Regions from separate parts of the Rossellomorea sp. LJF3 genome, predicted to be linked through region 1. Evidence: a T-box and tRNA genes for the amino acid it is inferred to sense, from the RefSeq annotation. Region 1 holds a T-box; the other holds one or more tRNA genes.

The links. The T-box of region 1 lies ahead of thrS (threonine--tRNA ligase). A T-box ahead of a tRNA ligase gene usually reads a tRNA of that ligase, here a tRNA-Thr.
Region 2: it encodes a tRNA-Thr, which carries the amino acid that the T-box ahead of thrS (threonine--tRNA ligase) is inferred to sense. The anticodon was not compared.

Annotation. Positions count from the first base shown of each region.
Region 1 covers NZ_JBANLY010000001.1:12,680-20,666, forward strand. Annotated here, with positions in the region: gene V8G47_RS00070 (LTA synthase family protein) at 1-1,783, shown strand, start outside; gene V8G47_RS00075 (hypothetical protein) at 1,887-2,231, opposite strand; gene V8G47_RS00080 (ATP-binding protein) at 2,363-3,610, opposite strand; gene V8G47_RS00085 (YitT family protein) at 4,051-4,908, shown strand; gene V8G47_RS00090 (undecaprenyl-diphosphate phosphatase) at 5,190-6,011, shown strand; T-box leader at 6,084-6,304, shown strand; T-box leader at 6,339-6,564, shown strand; gene thrS (threonine--tRNA ligase) at 6,615-7,817, shown strand; gene V8G47_RS00100 (GNAT family N-acetyltransferase) at 7,889-7,987, shown strand, end outside.
Region 2 covers NZ_JBANLY010000002.1:278,216-286,202, forward strand. Annotated here, with positions in the region: gene V8G47_RS03855 (response regulator transcription factor) at 1-340, opposite strand, end outside; gene V8G47_RS03860 (cache domain-containing sensor histidine kinase) at 321-2,132, opposite strand; gene V8G47_RS03865 (ABC transporter substrate-binding protein) at 2,275-3,552, opposite strand; gene V8G47_RS03870 (carbohydrate ABC transporter permease) at 3,635-4,462, opposite strand; gene V8G47_RS03875 (carbohydrate ABC transporter permease) at 4,462-5,358, opposite strand; tRNA gene V8G47_RS03880 (tRNA-Gly) at 5,668-5,741, opposite strand; tRNA gene V8G47_RS03885 (tRNA-Leu) at 5,746-5,829, opposite strand; tRNA gene V8G47_RS03890 (tRNA-Cys) at 5,838-5,911, opposite strand; tRNA gene V8G47_RS03895 (tRNA-Gly) at 5,919-5,993, opposite strand; tRNA gene V8G47_RS03900 (tRNA-Gln) at 5,998-6,069, opposite strand; tRNA gene V8G47_RS03905 (tRNA-His) at 6,109-6,184, opposite strand; tRNA gene V8G47_RS03910 (tRNA-Trp) at 6,196-6,269, opposite strand; tRNA gene V8G47_RS03915 (tRNA-Tyr) at 6,386-6,469, opposite strand; tRNA gene V8G47_RS03920 (tRNA-Thr) at 6,486-6,561, opposite strand; tRNA gene V8G47_RS03925 (tRNA-Phe) at 6,576-6,651, opposite strand; tRNA gene V8G47_RS03930 (tRNA-Asp) at 6,961-7,037, opposite strand; tRNA gene V8G47_RS03935 (tRNA-Met) at 7,129-7,202, opposite strand; tRNA gene V8G47_RS03940 (tRNA-Val) at 7,270-7,345, opposite strand; tRNA gene V8G47_RS03945 (tRNA-Glu) at 7,377-7,451, opposite strand; tRNA gene V8G47_RS03950 (tRNA-Ser) at 7,467-7,558, opposite strand; tRNA gene V8G47_RS03955 (tRNA-Asn) at 7,565-7,639, opposite strand; rRNA gene rrf (5S ribosomal RNA) at 7,647-7,763, opposite strand.

The DNA.
Region 1 (7,987 bases):
ATGGATCAAAACCGTTTTGGTCTCATTAATAGGGTTCAATCTCCACGTAGATACTTTTCTGGACATATGGCTCATATTATTGAATCCGGTTGGTTCCATAATGATATTGATCGGATTCAGCTTTTTTTTCTTTAAGAGGATCAAGAAGATCCTGGTCGTCCTTTTTATGGGGATTGCGACCGGTCTCCTTTACGGGGATCTTCTTTACTTTCGATTTTATTCTGATTTCGTAACGGTTCCCATTCTTTTTCAATTTAAGAATGTAGGGGGCATCGGACCCAGTACATTTGAATTGATGAGTCCGTGGGATCTCCTCTTATTGGCTGATATCATCATTGCAGGATGGATGTTGAAGAAGGGCAGCGTGGCTTCTGCCACCTTGTCCCGCAGATGGAAGTTGACCTATGTTGCAATGAGTCTTTCATTATTGGTGCTGACCATTGGAATGGGATTATTGAAATCCCCCTATTTATTTGCCGAGTCCTATGACAGGGAACAAATGGTTAAATCCGTTGGCCCTTATAATTATCATATGTACGACATCGGTATCGCCGCAACGAATCCATTTTCTCATATGCTTGCGAAAAAATCAGATACCAAAGCGTCCTTACAGTATACTCAATCAATGAAGCAGGATCCTTCTGACTTATTCGGGGTCGCTGAGGGGAAAAACCTGATCTTAGTCAGCATGGAGTCCACACAGAACTTCGTTATCAACACTAAAGTGGATGGAGAAGAAATCACACCATTTCTGAATTCCCTGATCAAGGACAGTTTTTACTTCAGTAATATATACGACCAGACGGCTCAAGGAAAAACGTCGGATGCCGAGTTCATGATTGATACCGGGCTATACCCATTATCAAGCGGATCAGCTTTTGTGAGAAAACCGGATAACACCTACGCTAGCCTTCCACACATGCTGAAAAGGAAGAAAGATTACTATGCAGCTGTTTTTCATGGCAATGAGCGGACATTTTGGAACCGAGAAATGATGTATGAGACACTGGGGTACGATCGCTATTTTTCAAAGAGGGACTATACGGTAACAGAGGATAATTCAATTAATTATGGGATAAAGGACATTCCTTTTTTCGAGCAGACAATGGCACATCTTGAGAAGGTCCCACAGCCCTTTTATACACGTCTCATAACGCTGACGAATCACTTCCCTTTTTTGTTGGAAGAAGATGATCAATTCATCGATACAGCTTCTACGGGTGAAGATGTTGTAAACCGCTATGTCACAACGGTCCGCTACGAAGATGAAGCGATAAAAACATTATTTGAAAAGCTTAAGACAAATGGGATGTATAAGAATACGGTTGTGGTCCTTTATGGGGACCATTATGGGATTTCCGAGAAATACGAACCGGGTGTATTTGAGCTACTGGGGCAGAAGGATACCCCCGTCAACCATGCCAAGCTTCAGCAGGTTCCCCTGATCATCCATGTTCCGGGAGAAGAGCCAAGGACGATCGACACCATTGGAGGGGAGATCGATATCCGGGCAACGGTCCTTCATTTGATGGGCATAGACACAAAGAATGCTCTCTCATTTGGTCATAGCCTATTCACACGAAATGAAAATCATCCCGTTATTTTCCGGGATGGGGATTTCATTACAGAAAAATACATTTTCCAGGATAATGTCTGCTACAATAAAAAGAGTGAAGAGTCTGTCAGTGACACCTTGTGCGATCCATTTAAGGATACGGTTAGAAAAGAGTTGAGGATGTCAGATGACATTCTGTATGGTGACTTATTGAGATTCGTGGAATAGGAGCAAACCCCCGGCTGAAGTGGGCGCCGGGGGTTTTTGATATGAAAATAAGGTTCTGAAATGACTGTAATTTAATTATGTAAACAAAACTTGTGCTTCTTTATCATTCACCGTCAGAATGAAGGGGATAGAATCTACCATTGAAACCAATCACGTTGAAATGTATGATATGCAAGGGATCGTCGAGGCTCTTATACTGTCTGCTTATACGTAAGGTGAACAGTCCGGGTGAATAGGTGCCTCTTATATCATCAAACTTAATCCTCTCTGTTATATCTCCATTAATACTATTCATTTCGATGATGGAACAATCTTCGTTGCAATCGATCATATACTCATCCTGTAGCCACTTTTCAAAGTCTTTTTCCGTCGGTCTGTTGAGGATCGTAACAATACTTAGTGCAACGATTACCGCCATGACAAAAAGAAACGTCCATCTTTTGTTCATTGTTCGATTCCTTCTTTCGAAAAATGTTGGAAAATACTGATAAAATCAGTTTATCACAGTTTGCGGGGGAAGGGTGAAAAACACCATAAGAAAAGAGCTTAGTGTCTCAAGCTCATTTCAAAGATTCATAATTAAGGAAGAAGCGGCAGTTTGATTTTTACAACGGTTCCTTTGTTCACTTCACTTTCATATTCAATCATCCCGCCCATTTCACGAATAAGTTTATTTGTCACCATACTTCCCAATCCCGTTCCTTTGGTTTTCGTTGTGTAAAAGGGTAAGCCGATTTTCTTTAACTCATCCTGCGTCATTCCTTTTCCGTTATCTGAGATGCTGATATGAATAGAGCGAGAGAAGGGATCTTCTTTTAGCGTGATTGAAATTTCACCTTGATTCTCGATGGATTCGATTCCATTTTTAATAACGTTCATGATGGCTTGCTTCAAATGGTCCTCATCACCTTTAATATGATGGGAGCCGTTCCGATAAAAAACGATGGAAGTGTTGGAGTAAGCTGCAAAAGGTCTTAACAGATCTACACAATCCCCGATGACATCTTCTATGTTTAACCTTGATAGTTGAAATCCGCTCGGTTTTGCTACGCTCAGGTAGTCAGTGATGATTTTGTTCGTTCGATCCAATTCATTAAGGATGAGGGGAGAGTACCTCTTTAACCTCTTATCCTGTGAATCCTCGCTTAGATGCTGTATGAAACCTCTTACTGTTGCTAGGGGATTTCGGATCTCATGAGCGATTGAAGCCGCCATCTGTCCAACCATATTCAGTTTATCAAGATATACCATTTCTTCAATCTGTTTATTCGTTCGGATCAGGTGCTCGATAATGAACACGAGTGAGAGAAAGGTAAAATAAAAAACAGAAAAATAAATAATATAAAAAGTCAAATGCAGAATTGGAATATAGACGTTAATAATCGTAATGTAGAAAATGGAGTGGATTAGAAAGATAAGTGTGCTTCCTAAAAATTTGTACTGTGTCTTCAATAACATCTTACGAAAGATCATTCCCATCACAAGTGCCAATACTGAAACGGCGATACCCACTGCAACGTAGGGACCTCCGATTAAATAACGGACGATGATGACACACCCGAGCACGATAGACCCTGATAATAATCCTGCATATATCGTTGAAATCAGGATCGCAATCATTCGTAAATCAAAATGGGTGGCCCCAAGCGTTTCAATGGGGTACAACATGCACAAAAGTGCCCCAAACGATCCAACTAACCCATACGTGATTTTATGTTTGAAAATAGAATCCTGTTTTTCTTTAAATGGAAATAGGACATTTGCATTATAAGTAAAAGAAAATAATATCGTAATATTGACCAATAAAGTTTTGATTAAAGTAATCAAAGAAAAGCCCCCAAAACTATTTGACTAAAGGAACACCAAAGGCTCCCTGTCCGTTAACACATGAACATACAAATATTAAAAATACTTTATTTCTCCATATTAGTCAAATTTCAGGGACGGACCTCTAAATCTCTTGGATTTTTAAGTATTCATTTTAAAGAAATGTAGTGTTGAAGCATGTTACAAGCAAGTTTGACTTCGAAAATGTGACTTATTCCAAGGTCCGTCCCTCTCTATAAGCAGGTATTTTAGCAGGGAGGATAGAATATATAGGTTATACAGGCTTTGTTTTCGTGAAGTGGATGAAAAGGGTATGATACATAGTTTTGGGTTGCCAAGTGCATAGGGTAGTTCGGCCGTTCTGTTAGAGTATCACATGAGGAGGAATGATGATGATTGAAGGACAGGTCTTGCAACAACGGCAGCAGCAGGTGAAAATCATGCATAAGAAAATCCCATTGAAGGAAGTGTTGAAGAGAGCGTTCCTGATAACGATAGGAGCTATGATCATGGCTGTCGGTCTTGAGATTTTCCTTGTCCCGAACCAGGTCATTGATGGGGGGATTGTCGGCGTTTCCATTATGCTCTCACACATAACAGGCATTAAACTGGGACTTTTTATCTTTATCTTGAACATCCCCTTTTTCTTCATTGGATATAAACAAATCGGTAAAACCTTCGCATTTTCTACGCTCTATGGCATTATCATTCTTTCGATTTCTACAACCTTCCTACATCCTGTCGCAGCCTTTACACAAGATATTCTGTTGGCATCCTTATTTGGCGGCATCGTTCTCGGCATAGGGGTCGGCATGGTCATCCGATACGGGGGTTCTCTTGACGGCACTGAAATCCTCGCCATTTTATCAAGTAAAAGGCTTCCGTTCTCTGTAGGGGAAATCATCATGTTTGTGAATCTATTCATTTTAGCCAGTGCAGGCTTTGTCTTCAGCTGGGATAGGGCCATGTACTCACTGTTGGCATATTATGTTGCATTTAAACTCATTGATATTACGATAAAAGGACTGGATGAATCTAAATCCGTTTGGATCATCAGTGAGAATTACGATGAAATTGGAGACGCACTCCTTCATCGGTTAGGAAGGGGCGTCACATATTTAAAGGGGGAAGGTGCATTTTCGGGAGATGACAAGAAGGTCATATTCTGTGTCATCACACGACTTGAGGAGGCAAAGTTGAAGGACATCGTGGCTGAGCATGATCCCTCCGCATTTCTGGCGATAGCGGATATCGCAGAGGTAAGAGGGGGACAGTTTAAGAAAAAGGACATCCATTGACCCCAATGATATGAAAGCTGCATGTAAGATGCACAGAATCGGCATTATTCCTGTTCTGTGTTTTTTTATTTGTGAAGTCCCATAAAGCTTGTCCCTATACTTAGTATGCTTTCTGTTTTAGGTTATGTACAAATCCATATTGTCGTCTACTTGTACTTGTAGTACTATTATCTAGATTGCAATAGAGAAATGACTCGTTATTTTTAGATACCGGACATCCGATGATGAACCTTCCGACGAGTCAGCAAAAAATATCATCTTCACTAGAGGAGAACATAATCATGGAACTTGTAATACTGATTAAAGCATTTATTCTCGGTATGGTAGAAGGATTGACGGAGTTTGCTCCAGTATCCTCTACCGGCCATATGATCGTAGTGGACGATCTATGGATCAAATCGAAAGAAGTATTGGGAAAGTATCCTGCCAATACGTTTAAAGTAGTGATTCAACTTGGATCGATTCTTGCGGTAGTCATCGTGTTTCGGGACAGATTCAAGGACTTATTGGGAATGAACTCCCGTAAAGAAGCAAGATCATCAAAATTAAAACTCTCGCATATACTGGTCGGTTTGCTCCCGGCAGTAATCCTTGGTTTACTATTCGAAGACTACATCGATGAACATCTCTTTTCACTAAATACGGTCCTTGCAGGGCTAGCCATAGGTGCGTTCCTTATGATTGCAGCCGACCTGTTCCGGCCAAAGGTACAGGTTGTGGAGACCGTTGATGGGATCACCCACAAGAAAGCGTTGATGATTGGTCTGATACAATGTCTGTCATTGTGGCCGGGCTTTTCTAGGTCTGGTTCTACCATATCAGGTGGCGTATTGCTTGGATTAAGCTACCGTGCAGCATCTGATTTTACCTTTATAATGGCGGTACCGATCATGCTGGGTGCAAGCGCACTTTCCCTGATGAAAAACTGGATGTACTTCAATGCTGAGTTTATGCCTTTTTTACTTGTCGGATTCATCAGCGCATTCCTGTTTGCTTATTTATCGATCCGCTTTTTCTTGAAAGTGATCAATAAAGTCAAGTTAATTCCATTTGCCATTTACCGCCTTATTCTTGTGGGCATTATTTTACTGATTTTTGTATAATGTGTACTTGACAGGTAGAAAATACTCCCATATAATTTCAATAACACTTTTATCAATATGAGAATATACTATACGAAAGCAAAGAAGAGGACATGATTCATTCACTATTTTCTTGATCAGAGAACAGGGTCACCGGCTGAGAGCCCTGAAGAGAATGGAATGAATTACCACCTCGGAGCTATTATGGAGAAGGTCAGTATCCATAATCGGGAAAACCGTTATCTTACTTAAGTGAAGCGTTTTATTATACACTTCGAAATTAGGGTGGAACCACGACCGCACTCGTCCCTTGGTTAGGGATGAGTGCGGTTTTTTATTTAAAATAAGCTGTGCGCTATGAAGAGGACACGAATCATTTCCACTTTCTTACCAGAGAACAGGGTCATCAGGCTGCAAGCCCTGAAGAAAGGGACATGATTTACCACCTTGGAGCTATTATGGGGAAACGAGAGTATCCATAATCGGGAAAACCGTTATCTTACTTGAGCGAAGGACTATAGAACTTTTTGTCCTTCGGAATTAGGGTGGTACCACGACCGCATTCGTCCCTTGGTTAGGGATGGGTGCGGTTTTTTATATACAAAATCTTAAGGAGGAAAAGACATGTCTATTCAATCAGAGGTTGAAAAAAGGAATCACAGGAAATTGGGTCAAGAGCTGGAATTGTTTATCTCCATGGAAGAAGCACCAGGGATGCCGTTTTTTTTACCAAAGGGGATGCTCTTGCGGAATGAGCTGGAGGAATTTTGGAAAAAGGAGCACCTGAAGGCAGGCTATCAGGAAATCAGAACACCAATCATGATGAAACAGGAATTATGGGAGAAGTCAGGTCACTGGGATCATTATCATGAGAATATGTATTTCTCAGAGGTGGATGATCAGAAATATGCCATTAAGCCAATGAGCTGTCCTGGAGCCGTCCTGATTTATAAAAGTAAACGGAGAAGTTACCGGGAACTACCTCTCCGGTATGGGGAGCTTGGGTTGGTCCATCGTCATGAGCTTTCAGGGTCGTTAAGCGGATTATTGAGAGTCCGTTCCTTCACTCAGGATGATGCTCATCTATTTGTAAGGGAAGATCAGATTCGTGCAGAGCTCCATAAAGTTCTCGATCTCATTGACCGTTTCTATGGGAAATTCGGTTTCGAATACAAAGTTGAACTCTCAACTCGCCCGGAAGATTTTATGGGATCAGTTGACTTGTGGAATCAAGCGGAAGGGGACCTTGAAGGAGTATTAGAAGAAAGAGGCGTCGATTATCATATCAATCATGGAGATGGCGCCTTCTACGGACCGAAGATCGACTTTCACATTCTCGATTGTCTGGGTAGAAGCTGGCAGTGTGGAACGGTTCAACTTGATTTTCAAATGCCGGAAAAATTCCAGTGTGAATATATTGGTGAAGATAATCGGGTAGAGAGACCGATCATGATCCATCGGGCCATTTATGGATCGATTGAACGGTTCATGGCCATTATCATTGAGCATTTCGGAGGAGATTTCCCACTTTGGTTGGCTCCCCATCAAGTGAAAATCCTTCCTATATCTGAAGCTCATATCCCATATGCCCAAGAAGTGAAGGCAAAGCTTGAAAGTGAAGGATTCAGGGTGGAACTGGACGATCGCGTTCAGAAAATGGGACTGAAAATCAGGGATGCCGAGATGCAGAAAATTCCCTATATGATGATCGTAGGGGATAAAGAAATCCAGCAACAATCGGTGTCACTCAGAAAAAGGAAGGAAGGTAACGTGGGAGTACTTCAAGTGAGTGATGTTATTCAAAAATTGAAAGAAGAAATGAGATAGCGAAGGAATTCTTTTCAGGTCTTGAAAAGGAAACAATCGAGTAATAACAGAAAACAAAAGAGGTGTTGAAGGTGGAAGTTAGGATCCTGAACCGTTTTGAACCGGAGAGGCTGAATGAAATGAAAGATGTTTACCATTCAGTAGGGTGGCTTAAGCATACAAATGAGGTG
Region 2 (7,987 bases), on a different contig from region 1:
TGTCATTCAGCACATCCGGTTCAATCGGCTTCAGAATGTAATCGAAGCTCTTATAATGGATTGCATTTCTCATATATTCAAAGTCATCATATCCGCTCACAACGATGGTCTTGCTTGTGAGGTCAGAGGCATGAAGCCATTTTAACAGGGTGATGCCGTCCCTCTTCGGCATCCTCATATCCGTGAAGATGATCTCGGGCCTGTGCTCTGTGATCAATTCGATGGCTTCGTCTCCATCTTCTGCCTCGAGGATGGTGTGGATGCCGTGCTTTTCCCATTCTGCCAACAAAAGTAACCCTTCACGCACATGCTTTTCGTCGTCAATGATGATTGCTTTCATTTGCCTCCCCCTCCATTCTGAGCGGCAGCCTCATGGTGACCATAAAGCCCCCATCTTCATGATTCTCAAGTAGCAGAGTCGCCTTATGGTCATAGTAAAGTTTTAGCCTTACATACACATTCTTCAGTCCGATATTGGTTTCTTCACCGGTTTTATTCCATGCTTCTGCCTTGAAGTGCTCTTCTATTTCCCTTAGCCTGTCTTTTGTCACCCCTGCTCCATTGTCCCGGACGATCATCACAAGCGTTGCTCCATCCTGAAAGCAGGTCAGATCAATCCTCCCCACTCCATCACGGATATCGAATCCGTGCTTGAAGTAGTTTTCTATGAGGGGCTGCAGTATCATTTTGGGAACCCGGACCTCCTTCACCACTGCGTCCATATCGACACTGTACTCCAGATTTTCTCCAAACCGCTCCTTTTGCAAAAGAAGATACGCCTTCGTATAATTGATTTCTTTGCTTAAAGGGACCACATCCTCCTCCATATTCATCCCATACCTCATAATTTTAGATAAATGAGTGATTAAGGAGTATATTTGCGGTACCTTGTTCTTAAGCGCAATCGTACCGATGGACTGCAGGGCATTGTAGAGAAAATGTGGATTGATCTGCGACTGCAGAACCTTTAATTGATTCGTTTTGTTTTCAAGTTCCAGCTTATACTCCCTGTTGATCAAATGATTGATCCGCTCGATCATCTGCTGAAACCGATTCCCAAGGATACCGATTTCATCAAAGCCGAATGATTCCGCCTGTACCTTCATATTCCCTTTTTCCACCTCCTGGATATTTGAAAGCAGTATCCGGATTGGAGATGTAATTTTGAAGGAAACAAACAGAGTCGCCAGCACAACGAGGGTCAAGCCAAGAACCCCGAACAAAATATTGATCTTCGCCACACTAAACGCACTTTCATACAGATTGCCATAAGATACCCTTTTCACGAGGAACCATCCTCCCGAAGAAGCTGGGAGCTGATCGTACATCATCACCCCGTTGAACCTATCTTCCTTCCACTCAAGGGTCCCTGAAACATCCTTGGATTCCATGATCTTTCTGATCCATTTCTGATTGTAACCATCATCCGATACGTCGCTATCAGAGCTGTAAATCATTTCTCCTTCTGAAGACAGAAGGTAGAATTCTTCAGAATCAGGGTTATAGAGGTTTCTGCTTAAATCAATGATTTTATCCGGAGAGATGTCCAGGGAAATATACGCCAGCACCTCGTCACCGGGAACATTCCGGAACGCCCTGTGAATCGTAATGATTTCCTTCGACCGGTTAATATTCTCCTCTTCCTGACTATTGGTAGGTTCAATGTACATATTGTACGGGCTTCGTTCTGCTTTTCTGAAGTATTCCCACTGTGAATCTTTTATTCTATTGGAGAAAACAACGGTGGATCGCTTTGTTGCGGAAATGACCCGGTCACCGTCGGCAAAGGAAATGCGTACCCCGTTGATCGTGTCCCCAGTGTAGAGAATCGTTTGCACAATGTTTTTCACGATGCCGATCGTCAGGTAATTATTCTCCTTACCCGGTGACCTCATGAAATTAATGAAATCGGGATTATTATAGAGGGAAAGAGATAACCCGTTGAGCTCATTGATGTAGCTCTCCAAGTTCACCTTCCCCTGATAAAGGAGATTACTGCTCTCCTTCACCACCTGCTCCTCAATCGAATCCTTCGTATACAAATATGTAATGATGATCGAACTGCCAAACGGCACAATCGTCGTGATCATCAAGAGCGCAATCAACTTATTTCGAATGCTTGTCTTTAACATGAGGGACGGACCTCCCAGGTCTCACTTATACACTAGTATAAAGTGTTATTCCCCGCTCTTGGAAGTATTTTTTCGAAATATTCCTATTAAACTTATAAAATAGAAAGCATGCCTTAAGTAGACATGCTTTCCATTATTCCGTTTACTTCAAGTTATCCCACGTTTGTTGGAATCGCTCAAGTACAGTATCATAATCAATTTTTCCGGCTGCATATTCCTGGATGGTCGCAGCGAATTCTTTGTTCGCTCCATCCGGCCATTTGAACCAAGTCCAAGGAATCGTCTTCTCATCCTTAGAGTAGTCAAGGATGGATTGACCCAGGTCACCAAGACCATTCGGCTCGATATTATCAAATGCAGGGATGAACGCAAATTCTTCTGTGATATAACGCTTACCTGTTTCAGAAGAAACCATCCACTCCAAGAATGTTTTCGCTTCTTCAAGGTGCTTGGAGTTCTTATTCAATACCCAGTTATTCGGCACTCCGACAGGAAGGCGATCTGCATTCTCGTCATTGCTGATTGGAATCGGAAGGAAGCCCATGTTGATATCAGGGTTGATTTCCGTGATCATGTTCTCAGTCCAGTTCCCTTGTTGAAGCATCGCCGTTTCACCAGAAGCAAACAACGTTACCTGCGTATTATAATCCGTCGTTAAAGGATTATCGTTGGCATATTTAAGTTCAGTGTCCAGTACCTCTTTGAACTGTTTGAACTTTTCGTTTCCTACAATCTTCTCAGATCCGTCATAAAGTCCCGCGATGAACTTATCTGGATCTTCCTGTTGTGCAAAAGGAATGTTCAGTAAATGCTGACCGATTACCCACCACTCGCCGTAACCAGCTGAGAATGGAGTGATTTTCTTCGCCTCGAGCTTCTTCGCAGCGTCCTTTAACTCATCAATCGTTTTAGGAGGCTCCGTGATGCCTGCTTTTTCGAATAAATCTTTGTTGTAAACAAATCCATACCCTTCCAAGTTAACAGGCATACCATAAAGCTTGCCGTCCTCATCCGTCATCGGAACTTTCCCGATCGGAAGGACATGCTCAACCCAAGGCTCGCCAGAAAGATCCGCAAGCTTCTCTTTCCAAAGCTCTAATTCTTTGAATCCACCATTGTTGAAAATATCCGGCTCTTCCCCTGAAGCAAATTTCGCTTTAAGTGCAGCACCGTAATCGGCACCTCCACCAACGGTTTCAAGCTTGATCTTAATGTTCGGATGCTCCGCTTCGAATTCTTTGATCATTTCCTGCAGCTGATCGGCAATTTCAACCTTGAACTGGAAGAAATTCAGTGTCACGACATCATCACCTGAACCGGAATCCCCGCCTGAGCTGCTTGTTTTGTCTTTAGAAGAACAACCTGCAATAATTCCAAATACTAAAACCAAAGACATACAAAGTAATAAAATACGTTTCATAAATGGATTGACCTCCCTGATATAAAATATTTTATATAAATTTCTGTATCAATGATAGACCATCTCGACAGAAACTTTATATCTACTTGATCGAGCCTGAAGCAATTCCTTTGATGATATGCTTCTGTAAAAACAGGAAGAAGATGATGATCGGTGTAATCCCGAGAACCAACGCTGCAAGTCCCATATCCCACTGCTTCGTATATTGTGCAAAGAACGAGCTGGCTGCAAGGGGGATTGTACGCAGTTCCGCATCCTGTAACACAAGGAGTGGAAGCAGGTAATCATTCCAGATCCACAATGTGTTCAAAATGATTACAGTCACCGTAATCGGCTTCAGTAATGGGAATACGATTCTCCAAAACACGCCAAACTGACTGCAGCCGTCTATCATCGCTGATTCCTCGATTTCAATCGGGACGGTTTTCACAAATCCGTGATATAAGAAGAGGGACAGTGGCACTCCGAACCCAAAGTACATGAGAATGAGACCAGGAATGCTATTTGTCAGTCCCAACGTGCCCCCAACCTTCATCAAGGGGATCATCACCGTCTGGAACGGGATCACCATGGCGGATACAAAGATGACAAATAGGATCTTACTGAACTTCCCTGGTGTACGAACCATTTTCCATGCTGCCATAGAACTGATGATCACCAAACCGATGTTACTGAACACCGTTATGACGAGCGAATTCCAGAAAGCCCGTGGAAAATTGATGACTTCCCACACTTTTGCATAGTTGGAAAACATAAATTCCTCCGGCCATGCTGCCGCATCAATCAAAATCGCAGCAAATGGTTTCACCGAGTTGACCAGTACGAAGTAGAAAGGGATAAGGAAGATGAGTCCGATTACAATCCCGATGATTTCTAATACAAATGTTCTCTTCGTATAACGATTGCCCATTATGCCTCAACCTCCTTCTTCTTCGTCACCATCACCTGAACCGTCGTAAATACAGCCACTACCACAAAGAACAGAATCGACTTCGCCGTCCCAAGTCCATAACGGTTATTCTGGAAAGCTTCCTGATAAATATTGATCGCCACGGATTGTGTAGAATTGAACGGCCCACCGCCTGTTAAGGAGATATTCAGATCGAATATCTTAAAGGCCATTGAAATCGTCAGGAAGAAACAAATCGTGAATGCAGGTAGTATTAACGGAATGATGATTTTTGTGAGGAGGGTCCAACTCGATGCACCATCTATCTTCGCTGCTTCAAGAAGTGAATTGTCCACCCCTTGCAATGCCGCTACATAAATGACCATCATATACCCCGAAATCTGCCATGCAAATACGATGACAATACCCCAGAAAGCCGTCTTCTCATCACCAAGCCATGGCATCTTAAAGAATCCGATATCCGTCATATTACCAAGTGACGCGAATCCCTTAACAAAGATGAACTGCCAGATGAACCCGAGTAACAACCCCCCGATGACGTTGGGGATAAAGAATACAGTCCTCAGGATATTGCGCGTCTTCAATGCGGCATTCAACAACAGGGCAAATCCGAATCCTATCAAGTTACTGATGATCACTGCCGCAAACATAAACTTCGTCGTGAACATGAATGAATTGAAAAACGTCTTATCATCCGTGAAGATCTTCTTGTAGTTATCGAACCCAACCCACTCAACAACCGAACTTACTCCATTCCATGAGGTGAAGGAATAATACACACCCATCAAGAACGGAAGAATCTGAATCACTAAGAAAAATAAAAGCGCCGGTCCAACAAAGGCAGCGTACGTCAGCAAGCTCTTATACTTGAACTTCTTCTTCGTCACTGCCTTCATTTGTACTTCTGGGCTCACTGGTCCAGTCTGAATCTTTGGTTCCACCCGTATCACCACCCTAACTGTGTAATCGCTTTCTTACATTATAATGGTAGCGCTTTCTTTAATAGGGGGACTCAATTGACTAAGAAGGTGAAAAATTTTGACTAGATGGGTTTTGTTTTGGTGGGTGGTGGGTAAATAAAAAGGTTGTGAATTATGAGTAGAGGTTAGTCTTGCATATGATTAAGTGGTACATGAAAATAAAATGCTGGAATTTCAACATTAAAAAAGACCTCCTCATAAAGAGAAAGTCTGTCGTATGTAAGTTGGAGCGGGTGAAGGGAATCGAACCCTCATCATCAGCTTGGAAGGCTGAGGTTTTACCACTAAACTACACCCGCGATGTGGTACCGGTGGCCGGGATCGAACCGGCACTCCAGAGGAACACGATTTTGAGTCGTGCGCGTCTGCCAATTCCGCCACACCGGCATTACATTTGGAGGCGGCAACCGGATTTGAACCGGTGATCAGGGTTTTGCAGACCCATGCCTTACCACTTGGCTATGCCGCCTTAATATTGGAGCGGAAGACGGGATTCGAACCCGCGACCCCCACCTTGGCAAGGTGGTGTTCTACCACTGAACTACTTCCGCACTACTGGGCTAGCTGGATTCGAACCAACGCATGTCGCAGTCAAAGTGCGATGCCTTACCGCTTGGCTATAGCCCACTGATAGTATATGTCACGGAAATAAAAATGTGACTTTTATGGGGCGACTGATGGGAATCGAACCCACGAATGCCTGAACCACAATCAGGTGCGTTAACCACTTCGCCACAATCGCCATGTTAAAATTGGCAGGGGTAGTAGGAATCGAACCCACACCAAAGGTTTTGGAGACCTTCGTTCTACCTTTAAACTATACCCCTATGAAATATATTAGTTTTTACAAAACCTTGATGCTATTCGCTTTGAAGCATAGTACTTCTCTCGCGTATAGTTTAAGGAGGATTATTTTACTCCGCTGACGCTTCGTAAAAAATCTTGGTGGAGGGGGGCAGATTCGAACTGCCGAACCCGAAGGAGCGGATTTACAGTCCGCCGCGTTTAGCCACTTCGCTACCCCTCCAGCTAAATCACTTGACTGGTGCCGGCAAGAGGACTTGAACCCCCAACCTACTGATTACAAGTCAGTTGCTCTACCAGTTGAGCTACACCGGCATCAAGTAAATAAATGGTGGCTCAGGACGGAATCGAACCGCCGACACATGGATTTTCAGTCCATTGCTCTACCAACTGAGCTACTGAGCCGTATTTAGTATGCATCCTACAATATGAATGTTGTAGTCCATCGTCCAGCTCTCAGGAAGCTGAATCAAGTAGTTGCTCGAGCTGTACGCTGATGTTTACTCGGGTGAAGCTTATTCACCGTGCTCTACCAACTGAGCTACTGAGCTAAATAGTTTTCGGCTTCCGCTAAGCTTCGAATCTCTTCGTCAGCTCACTCAGTCACATCCTCACGTATGTAAAATACGCTCCGGTGTTCCTTCGATCGCTTCCTCGACCTTCTCGCTTATCGAAACCCTTTTCCTTTTCAAGAAACAATACTCCAAGAAAAAATGGCGGTCCGGACGGGACTCGAACCCGCGACCTCCTGCGTGACAGGCAGGCATTCTAACCAACTGAACTACCGGACCAAAGTTTTTTCGCGCTAGCGAAAATAACTATCCTTGCGTCACTCATAAAAGATCAAAGTTAATCTTTTACTAATAACATGCAAAAATGGTATTGCGGGGACAGGATTTGAACCTGCGACCTTCGGGTTATGAGCCCGACGAGCTACCGAACTGCTCCACCCCGCGACGATATAAGTTACACATAATAATTAAGGAAGATTATTTTACTCCGCTTACGCTTCGTAAAAAATCATGGTGGAGGATGACGGGATCGAACCGCCGACCCTCTGCTTGTAAGGCAGATGCTCTCCCAGCTGAGCTAATCCTCCACTATGTAAATGAATTCTTCTTGAAAGAAAATGGTGACCCATACGGGATTCGAACCCGTGTTACCGCCGTGAAAGGGCGGTGTCTTAACCGCTTGACCAATGGGCCTTATTGAAAATATGATGGCGGAGAGCAAGGGATTTGAACCCTTGAGACAGCGTTAACCGTCTACACGATTTCCAATCGTGCTCCTTCGGCCACTCGGACAGCTCTCCATATATTGGCTCCGCAGGCAAGATTCGAACTTGCGACCGATCGGTTAACAGCCGATAGCTCTACCACTGAGCTACTGCGGAACGATATGCCTGGCGACGTCCTACTCTCACAGGGGGAGATCCCCCAACTACCATCGGCGCTGAAGAGCTTAACTTCCGTGTTCGGCATGGGAACGGGTGTGACCTCTTCGCCATAGTCACCAGACTATGTATTGTCTCTTTTTTAAGGACAAGTACTATTATATCGTGTAGATCATTTTTTTCAAGGATTATTTTATATTTTCATATAAATTTTATTCCTTCAAAACTAGATAAAGGATTGATGTCAAGAAAGCCGAATATCGACCAATTGTTGTTCATATAAATATGACTCTTTGTGGTTAAGTCCTCGATCGATTAGTATCAGTCAACTCCACATGTCGCCATGCT